DNA from 3 places in the Nonomuraea sp. NPDC050733 genome. Region 2 is predicted to be linked to each of the others. Evidence: riboswitches for the same ligand, from Rfam matches in the RefSeq annotation. Region 2 holds a riboswitch; each other region holds the start of a gene.
What was found. A riboswitch is a leader RNA that binds a small molecule or an ion and turns the genes downstream of it on or off. The one in region 2 is predicted to bind cyclic di-AMP.

Region 1 (3,267 bases), on a different contig from region 2:
AAACCGGTAGGGTCGCCTTCCTCTTTCGGTCACCCCAGGGGGAGGATGGTCCGCATGAACACGCGACCACTCGGACAGACCACCGTCAGCTCCATCGGTCTCGGCGCGATGCCCATGTCAGTGGCCGGGCACATGCCCGACGAGGCCCAGTCGGTCCGGACGATCCACGCGGCGCTCGACGCCGGCGTGACGCTGATCGACACGGCCGACGCCTACACTCCCGCGTCCGACGAGGTGGGTCACAACGAGCGGCTGGTCGCCAAGGCGCTCGCGAGCTGGGGCGGTGACAGCGACGCGGTGCTGGTGGCCACCAAGGGCGGCCACACGCGGCCCCCGGAGGGCGGATGGGGGCTGGACGGCCGGCCGTCGTACCTGGTCGAGGCGTGTGAGCGGTCCCTGAAGGCCCTGGGCGTCGAGGCGATCGGCCTCTACCAGCACCACCGGCCCGACCCGGCCGTGCCGTACGAGGAGACGATCGGCGCGCTGCGCGACCTGCTCGACGCCGGCAAGATCCGGATGGCGGGCATCTCCAACGCGAACCCGCGCCAGATCAGGATCGCCTACGACATCCTCGGCGGCCGGCTGGCGAGCGTGCAGAACCAGTACTCGCCCGCGTTCCGCTCCAGCGAGCCGGAGGTGGACCTGTGCGAGGAGCTGGGCGTGGCGTTCCTGCCGTGGTCGCCGCTGGGCGGGATCAGCGCGGCGGGGCGGCTCGGCGGCGCGTACGAGGGGTTCGCCAGGGTGGCCGAGCAGCGCGGGGTGTCTCCGCAGCGGGTCTGCCTGGCCTGGGAGCTGGCGCGCAGCCCGGTCATGGTCCCGATCCCCGGGGCGAGCCGGCCGGAGAGCATCCTCGACTCTGTGGCGGCGGCGGACCTGGTCCTCACCTCCGAGGAGCTCGCCGCTCTCGGCGGCTGAGGCGGCCCGCCGGTTTCGCGCGGCGGGTTCGGGCGTGCGAAGCTTTGAATGTCCCCAACACCAGGAGGTCCTCATGACGGAAACACCGGAGCCGGAAGCCAGCGAAACTCCCGAGGACGAGTTGAAGCGCAAGTTCCGTGAGGCGCTGGAGCGCAAGCGTGCGCGGCAGGCCGACTCGGGCGCTGGTGGCAGGGGCGGCGACGCTTCCAAGATTCACGGCGCTCACGGACCGGCCGCCAGCAAGCGTTCCTTCCGGCGCAAGAGCGGAGGCTGAGGCGTCCGGAGCACGGGCTGAGACCTGGTTTCCTGGAGGGGTACGGCATGCCGTACCCCTCTTTTTCTTTGCCTGCAAGGTAGATCTTCGCCCGATTTATGGGCTTACCTTTGCTTTTGTCCGGTTCGCTGGCTAGAGTCAAGCGCATTCCGGTCAGTGACCTAGCCCTTCGTCAGGAAGCGGCGACTGGCCGGCGCCGAATCCCGCGCCGCGCGGGAACCGGGGACCCACCTCTGGGGTGAATCCGGCCGCACCTTGGCCGGTAGGGCATCTCCACGTCCGAACCCGTCAGCTAACCCGGTAGGCGAGATGGAGAGGACAAGACTTCATGCGCTACCGCGTACCCCCGGACGGGACAGTGTCACCAGCCGCCTCCTGAGCGGCACCCCTTCCCCCTGACCTTCTCTCGCGCTCTCGCGTAGTGCCCGTTCGGCGTTCTGCCCGGCTACGCGTCCCCATCTCTTCTGAGCGCGCCCCTCTGTACCCCACGTAAAGGACTTTTTCAACACATGTCCGAACGACTTGGCATGCGTTCCTTCAGCCTCTTCACGGCGGCCGTACTCGGCGCGCTCACCATCGGCGCCGGCACCACGGCGGCGCACGCCGACACCGACGAGGGCCAGCAGGTTCTCCTCAAGGGCTCGACCACCGCCTCCTACTTCTGGGACGACTCCTCCGGCCGCGCCGGCGACACCGGCCTGCCGGCCAGTGGCAAGCCCATGCAGAAGGGTCTGGCCGCCAGCCCCAGCTGGCCGCTCATGACCGAGGGCTACGTCATGTACAAGGGCAAGAAGGCCCCCTTCTTCGTCGGGGACCGCGGCCCGGGCGTGCCCTCCAGCAGCGGCGTCATGCTCGACCTCGACGCCAAGACCTTCGCCCAGCTCACCGGCGGCCGCTTCAACTCCAGCACGCTCGGTGTGGACGGCGTCGGCGGCCAGGGCCACATCAAGGTGAGCTACGTCATCACCAAGTGGGGCAACGGCGTGGGCAAGAAGAACCACCCGGTCGCCTTCTCCACCGGCGCCTGGCGTCGCGTCGACCACAACCCGGCCAAGCCGCCGGTGCTGGCCGAGGACAAGTCCACCGCTCCGGAGGAGTCCGGCGCCGGATCCGCCGGCAAGGGCACCTCCGTCTCGTCCCGTGACAAGGACCACGCCCGCGTGGTGAACGCCTCCCAGGCCACCACCCGCACCGAGGCCCGCGACGCCACCCCCGGCGACGAGGGTCTGAGCACCTCGGCCAGCCTCGCCCTGGTGGGCGTGGCCGCGGTCGGCGGCGGCCTGTACCTCGGCCGCGACCGCCTGCGCAAGCTCGTCCAGCGCTGACCCCCTCGTCCAGCGCTGACCCCCTCGGCCTGCGGCCGCCTCCCCCGGGCGGCACGCCGGCCGGCACCCGACCATCGGCCGGGTCCGGACGCCACCCCGTCCGGTCCGGCCTCCCCTGGGGGCCTGCCTGCCTCTCCATCCAGGCCCCCACCTCGCCACCCCGTTCCGGAACCGCCGCCGCCCCGGCGGTTCCGGGGCGGGGTGCGCGCATCTCAGCGCACACGGCCCTCCACGCACAGGGTCTCCGCGCACAGGGTCTCCGCGCACAGAGTCTCCGCACACAGGGTCTCCGCGCACAGGGATCGGCGTGGAGGCTTTACCGGCCCGCGATCCGAATGTCATTCTGTTTCTCGTGACCATGCGAGCGAAGGCCAACGGCATCGAGATCGCCTACGAGAGCTTCGGCACGGCCGGTGCCCGTCCCCTCCTCCTCGTCATGGGCCTCGGCGCCCAGCTCATCCACTGGGACGACGACCTGTGCCGCCTCCTCGCCGAGCAGGGGCACCACGTCGTCCGCTTCGACAACCGCGACGCGGGCCTGTCGACGCACCTGCACGACCTCGGCCAGCCCGTGTTCGGAGGCCCGGCGCCGTACCTGCTGGACGACATGGCCGACGACGCCGCCGGGCTGATGGACGCGCTCGGCTGGAGCGCCGCCCACGTGGTGGGCGCCTCGATGGGCGGCATGATCGCCCAGACGCTGGCCATCCGGCATCCCGGCCGGGTGCTCACGCTCACCTCCATCATGTCCAC
Region 2 (3,267 bases):
GTAACCGGGCTGGCCGTAGCCCTGCTGACCGTAGCCCTGCTGGGGCTGGCCGTAGCCGGGCTGCGACTGGCCCTGGGGCCCGTAGCCCTGCTGCGGCTGGCCGTAGCCGGGCTGCGAAGGCGGCTGCTGGCCGTACTGCTGCTGGCCGGGCTGGCTGTAGCCCTGCTGCTGGTAGCCCTGCTGCGGCGGGGGCGCGTAGCCGGGCTGGCCGTACTGCTGGCCCGAGGGCGGCTGCTGGCCGTACTGCTGCTGCCCGTAGTCGGGCTGCGAGGGCTGCTGCTGGCCGTACTGCTGCTGGCCGGGCTGCCCATAGCCCTGCTGGGGCTGGCCGTAGCCCTGCTGGGGCTGGCCGTAGCCGGGCTGCGACTGACCCTGGGGTCCGTAGCCCTGCTGCTGCTGCCCGTAACCGGGCTGGGACTGGCCCTGCTGCCCGTAGCCCTGCTGGCCGTACTGCTGCTGGCCGGGCTGGCCGGGCTGGCCGTAGCCCTGCTGTTGGTAGCCGGGCTGGCCGTAGTCCTCGGCGCGGTAACCCACCACCGTCGCGTCGGGGTCGGCCTCACCGTGGGGGCGGTTGGGAGTGTGTTGTCCGTACTCGGGATTCCCGGCAGCGTTCTCGCCGGATTCGTCCTGTGGATACGGCGGCTGTCCGGTGCTCACCGTGTCACCTCGCTTCGAGAGTGCATGTAGCACATGTCAGGACACATGCCTGTGCTGCCCAACGTATCGACATAGGTATCAACAATCACCTTTCTCGGCGGTCAAGGTCGGCGTCACCGGATGTCAGATGGAGCAGCATGCGGGTGTTGCCCAGGGTGTTGGGCTTGACGTGCTCAAGGTCGAGGAACTCCGCCACACCCTCGTCGTACGAGGCCAGCAGCTCGGCGTAGACCTCCGGGGAGACCGGGGTGCCCTGGATCGGCCGGAACCCGTGGCGGGCGAAGAAGTCGACCTCGAACGTCAGGCAGAACACCCGGCTGAGCCCGAGATCCCGCGCCGTGCGGATCAGCGTGGAGACGATGCGATGGCCGATGCCCAGCCCGCGGAAGGCCGGGTCCACGGCGACCGTGCGGATCTCGGCCAGATCCTCCCAGAGCACATGGAGGGCGCCGCAGCCGACGACCTGGCCGCCGCGCTCGGCGACCCAGAACTCCTGCACGTCCTCGTACAGGGTGACCGTGGCCTTCTCCAGGAGGCGAGGACCGGCACCGGCGTAGGTGTCGACCAGGCGCCTGATCGTCCTGACATCCGACGTGCGGGCGCGGCGCACCACGAGCTCGGTGTCAGTCACGGTGACTTCGGCGACCTGTTCCATGGGCATCCAGAGTACAGATCCCATTACGGCTCGTACCAAAATCCGCCCTGCCTACGGCATCCGACATGTCACTTCCGTGCACTCCCCTCGGGCAACGTACTGCTCAAGCCATGGCAAAGTAGGCATAAAGACGGACCGGCATCGGGTGACGCGTCGTCCACTCGTGACCCTTCGGTAGCGATACCTCTACAGAGTTGGCAGTTCTGGTTGAGCACGAACCCGAGGTGCACTAATGTCCAGCGACGATGTCACCCGCGCGACCCCCGCGCGGAGACGCGCCCAATCCCCGCAGGGGGAGCCGGGGACCCGCCGGTGGCGAGCTCTCAGTGCCACCACATGGGGTGAATCCGAGCATCACGCTCGGTAGGGCTGCTCCGGCCCGAACCCGTCAGCTAACCCGGTAGGCGTCGAAGAGAGGAGCTGGTCGGTGGAGCGCACGCGCCGTCGCGAAAGGACGAGAGCGGGCCTGGATGCCCGCCCTCCGAAACAGGCGCTCCTGCGCCGTTTCGCCGTCCTGAGCGCCGCCGTCGTGGCGCTGGCGTTCGCGGTCCCGGCCGGGCCCGCCGCCGCCGACCCCGAGCCCTCCCTGAAGGAGCTGTCCAAGCGGGTCGAGGCGATGCACACCGAGATCGAGACCCTCAGCGAGCAGTACAACGGCTCGCGGGAGAAGCTCAAGACCGCCCGCAAGACCGCCGAGCAGGCCAAGAAGGTCCTGGCGACCAGCCAGGCCGACCTCGACGCCAAGCGCGCCAGGACGAGGCTGCTGGCCCAGCAGGAGTACATGACCGGCGGCTTCAGCCGCGCCATCGCCCTGATGGACGACGGCGACCCCAGCGCGTTCCTCAACCGGGCCGCCACCACCTACGCGCTGGCGCAGGAGTCCGGCGACGAGGTCAACCAGGTCGTCAAGGCCATGGAGACGGCCAAGCAGGCCCAGTCCGAGGCGAAGGCCCACATCGACGAGGTGGAGAAGCTCGTCACCGACCTCGACACGAAGCGCGACAAGATCGTGAAGCTGGTCGCCAAGGTGGAGAGCAACCTGTTCAGGCGGGCGATCGGCGAGGCGGGCCGTCCGGGCACGCCGGCCGTCCGCGTCGCCCTGCCGATCTCGGGCGCCGGCAAGGCCGCCGAGGCGGCCAGGTGGGCGCTCACCCAGCAGCTCAAGCCGTACGTCTGGGGTGCCGAGGGGCCGAGCTCGTACGACTGCTCCGGCCTCGTCATGGCCGCCTACCAGCGGGTCGGCATCTCGCTGCCCCACTACACCGGCAGCCAGTGGACCGCCGGCCGGCACATCTCCAAGGAGGAGCTGCGGCCGGGCGACCTGGTCTTCTTCTACAGCGACCTGCACCACGTCGGCATCTACATCGGCGGCGGCATGATGGTCCACGCGCCGCGCACGGGGGACGTCGTCAGGGTGACGTCCCTGGCCCGCAGGCCGTTCGTGGGCGCCGTCCGCGTCGCCGACTGAGACTTTCGCGGGCCGCTCAGATGAGCTGCCGGCGGGCGGCCCAGGCCACGGCCTCGATGGCCGTGGCGACCCCGATGCGGTCGCAGATGCCGCGCAGCCGGCGGCGCACGGTGCGCCCGCTGATGTCGAGGCGCCTGCCCACCCGATCGACGGTGACTCCCCTGGCAAGCTCCGCCAGCAAGGCTAGATCGGCGTGGCTAAGCTCAACCTGATCGGTGAGCACATCCATCGGGAGCCCTCCCCCCAACAGCAGTCTCGGAGTCGTCGTCGGCCCGTGCAAAGCTGTTCGCTCCGCAGACGTTAAACGCATACGGGAAAGGCCGTCAAGCGCGATAACCGTGGCACTTGACGGCCGTCATTGACTTGATCCGTCGTATATGGGGGACTCGGCGGATGTCGGCACTTCGGGGCACGCTGCGCGATCACAGCGGCCCTTACAGGCCCTCACCGGGAATCTTGACGCGGGCGCCCGCCGGCGCATTTAGTC
Region 3 (3,267 bases), on a different contig from region 2:
CCCGCCGCGGACCGTCCGCGGTGAGCTCGGCCGCCCTCGCCAACGCGGCCATGGCCGCGGCGGGGCCACCGCGCAGGGCGGCCTGCTCAGCCGAGCGCTCCAGCTCCTCGGCGGCCTGCTCGTCGGGTCCCATGGCGGCCTGGCCGAGATGCCAGGCACGGCGATGCTGGTCTGCCAGGCTGTCGAAGGCCGCGGCAAGGGCTCGATGGATCGCGGCCCGCCGGTCGGGCGTGGCGCTGTGATAGATCGCGGACCGGATCAGCGGATGCCGGAACACCAGCCGCGTCCCGTCGTAGGTCAGGAGCTCGTCGAGCTCGGCGCGGTGCAGCGGGCCGGTGTCCGCCTGCAGCGTCGCGGCCGCCTTCTCGAAGGTGTCGACGCCGCCCGTGCCATGGGCGGCGATGAGCTGCAGCAGCGGCAGCGACTCGGCGTGCCGTGCCCGGACCCTGGCCAGGAACGACCGCTGCAACGCGTCGGTCATGGCGAGCGGCTCGTGCGTGCCCTCCGGGGGCTGCTGCCTTCCGGCGAGCTCGATCAGGGCCAGGGGGTTCCCGCCCGTGGCGGTCAGCAGGTGGTTCTGCTCGCTGTCGGTCAGCCGCCGCCCGCCGAGGCGCTCGGCGAGCAACGCCTTGGCCGCCTCGCGGCCGAGGCCCATGAGCGGGACGCGGCGCACGTCGGGCAGGTCGGCGCCGTGCCCCTCATCGGCCCGCGCGGCCAGCGCCAGCGCGACGGGCTCGTTGCCCAGGCGGCGGGCGACGAACGCCAGCGTCTTCAGCGTCGGCTGGTCCGCCCAGTGCGCGTCGTCGACGACGCACAACACGGGGAGGGTGCCGGCCAGCAGGGACAACAACGACAGGGTCGACAACGCCACCAGGAACGGATCAGGTGGTGCTCCATGTGCGCGTCCGAACAGGATGTTCAGGGCCTGCGCCTGGGGGCCGGGCAGCTCGTCCACCGAGCCAAGCACGGGGAACAACAACTGGTGCAGGGTCGCGTACGCGAGATCCGACTCCGGTGCGGCGCCGACGGCGCGCAGCACCAGGAAGCCGGCCGCCCGCTCCTCCGCGTGGGACAGCAGGGTGGTCTTGCCGATTCCCGGCTCTCCGAGAAGGATCACCCCGCCGCCGCGTCCCTCGGTGGCGTGCCGCAGCAACGACTCGAGCAGATCTGTCTCGTCGTCTCTCCCCAGCACACGCCGAGCATAGAAATCCCGTGGTACTCGTGACAAAACGCCCCCGAGACCGGCGACTTCGCCGATGCGCCCGCCGCGGTGCTGCCCCTCCCACGTCGCATGGCGTCCTCGCGATGAGCGGTCGCATCGCGATCGTGGCAGGGGTACGCCGGCCCCGCCCGTCAGGCCTTGTACTGCGGGTATCCGTACCCGACGACCTGGGACGTGGGCCTGACGCGCTGCTCCACCTTGCCGTTGCCGGTGTTGCCTTCGATCGTGGTGATCGTGCCGTCTCCGTTGTCCTTCTTGACCAGGCCCATGTGGTCGATGCTGTCGATGGTCTTGGAGTCCCAGGAGAAGTAGACGACGGCGCCCGGCTTGGCGACGGTGCCCCACCGCTTGTTGGCTTTGAACCACTTGGCCCAGGTGATGGTGTAGGCGTCCCAGCCGACGGTGGAACGGAGCCCGGCCTTCTCACCCACCCAGGAGACGAACATGGCGCACCACGGCGCGTTGGCGTAGGCGCGGATGTTTCCGCCGTCCCGGGCGACGGTCTCGGCGGCCCGGGGGGATGTCATGTACCAGTTGTGGAAAGGCGTTCCGCCGCCGACGGCGTTCTCCGTGACGCCGATCTGGGACTCGGCCACCCTGATCAGGGCGTCCGCGGTCAGCCGGGCGGACTGCCGGGCAGGGGCGGCGTTGGCTCGCGAGATGCTCGACTGGTCGGTGGCCTGGTGATCGTCGGCGAAAGCCGGGATGCCGGCGAGCGCCGCGCTCACCGCGATGGTCACACCGACGGCGAGCCGGGGGAGGGCGGGGGAGGTGAGGGCACGGGAAAGAACGCGCGGGGACATGCGGGGACGTACTCCTTGCTTCCATGCCGCCTACCGGGTTAGCTGACGGGTTCGGGCGTGGAAGTGCCCTACGGGACCCCGTCTCGCGACGGGCGTCTCGATTCACCCCAAAGGGATTGGGTCCCCGGTTCCGCGATGATCGCGGATTCGGCGGTCGCGCCACTTGTGCAGGGAGTTCCTGCTGGACGCGGTCTCGGCGGTGTCAGAGACGCAGGCCCGGGTTTGCCCGAGGATGCGTCTACGAGCGCTCAAAGTAAGCGATGCGTATAGCGCGAGGCAAGTACGGGGCTGCCCAGGCATGCGTAAGCATCGCTTTGACCTGGGGTTCAGCGCCCAATCCTTTACCTTCTCGCGGTTTGCTGAAGTCATGCGCCACTGGGCGAACGTCGGCTCACCGACTATGTCGCGTAGTGGAGCATCTCTTCATTGATCTTGAGGTGAGATCCAAGGCGGAGGGTACGCCCGCAAGAGTGCCGGCCGCCCGTCGCGGGCGTCCGGCGCTCGGTCAGAGCCGGTTGAGCATCTTGCGCATCTGCTCGATCTCGGCCTGCTGCGACGCGGCGATGCTCTTGGCGAGCTCTTCGGCGTCGGGGTTCTGGCCCTGTGTTCGCTCGATCGTGGCCATGTGGATCGCGCCCTCGTGGTGGGCCATCATCATGCGGACGAACTGCTTGTCGAACGCGGTCCCCTTGGCGTCCTTGAGCTTGCCCATGTCCTCGGCGGACATCATGCCGGGCATACCGTGGTCCATGTGTCCCATGCCGGTGGGCTCCGGCTTGCCCCAGTCCTCGAGCCAGCCCCGCATGGTCTTGATCTCCGGCGCTTGGGCGTCCTTGATCTTCGTCGCGAGTTCCTTGATCTCCGGATCGCTCGCGCGGGTCTCGGCCAGCTCGGCCATCTCGACGGCCTGCTGGTGGTGGGGAATCATCATCTGCGCGAACATCACGTCCGCGTCATTGAACGACGCTCCAGGGTGCGTGGTGGCCATGTTCGCGACATCGCCGACGGCCGGCGTGGCGTGCCTTGGAGGTGAGCCACCGTTGCATGCCGTGAGCAGGACGAGTGCGCCGGCTCCCGCGGCCGTGGCGGATGAGACGCGCTTGATGATCGATCGGTTGATGGACATGGTTGACCCCCGTGGACGACCTGTGCCTGCAGCGAGGACGGACAAGTGGACGCGAGCCGAGGACATCGATCACGGGCATGACGACGCCCGTCCACCGCACATACCGGCGTGGCCGA

Region 1: another riboswitch for cyclic di-AMP. It lies ahead of AB0H64_RS06135 (hypothetical protein); the one in region 2 lies ahead of AB0H64_RS11225 (NlpC/P60 family protein).
Region 3: another riboswitch for cyclic di-AMP. It lies ahead of AB0H64_RS02605 (CHAP domain-containing protein); the one in region 2 lies ahead of AB0H64_RS11225 (NlpC/P60 family protein).

What each region holds. Positions count from the first base shown of each region.
Region 1 covers NZ_JBFAHO010000002.1:562,303-565,569, forward strand. Annotated here, with positions in the region: gene AB0H64_RS06125 (aldo/keto reductase) at 55-915, shown strand; gene AB0H64_RS06130 (DUF5302 domain-containing protein) at 989-1,189, shown strand; cyclic di-AMP (ydaO/yuaA leader) riboswitch at 1,374-1,511, shown strand; gene AB0H64_RS06135 (hypothetical protein) at 1,699-2,514, shown strand; gene AB0H64_RS06140 (alpha/beta hydrolase) at 2,873-3,267, shown strand, end outside.
Region 2 covers NZ_JBFAHO010000004.1:339,235-342,501, reverse strand. Annotated here, with positions in the region: gene AB0H64_RS11235 (RDD family protein) at 1-657, opposite strand, end outside; gene AB0H64_RS11230 (amino-acid N-acetyltransferase) at 743-1,312, opposite strand; cyclic di-AMP (ydaO/yuaA leader) riboswitch at 1,579-1,734, shown strand; gene AB0H64_RS11225 (NlpC/P60 family protein) at 1,740-2,780, shown strand; gene AB0H64_RS11220 (LuxR C-terminal-related transcriptional regulator) at 2,797-3,009, opposite strand.
Region 3 covers NZ_JBFAHO010000001.1:565,953-569,219, reverse strand. Annotated here, with positions in the region: gene AB0H64_RS02610 (AAA family ATPase) at 1-1,192, opposite strand, end outside; gene AB0H64_RS02605 (CHAP domain-containing protein) at 1,354-2,025, opposite strand; cyclic di-AMP (ydaO/yuaA leader) riboswitch at 2,038-2,188, opposite strand; gene AB0H64_RS02600 (DUF305 domain-containing protein) at 2,531-3,151, opposite strand.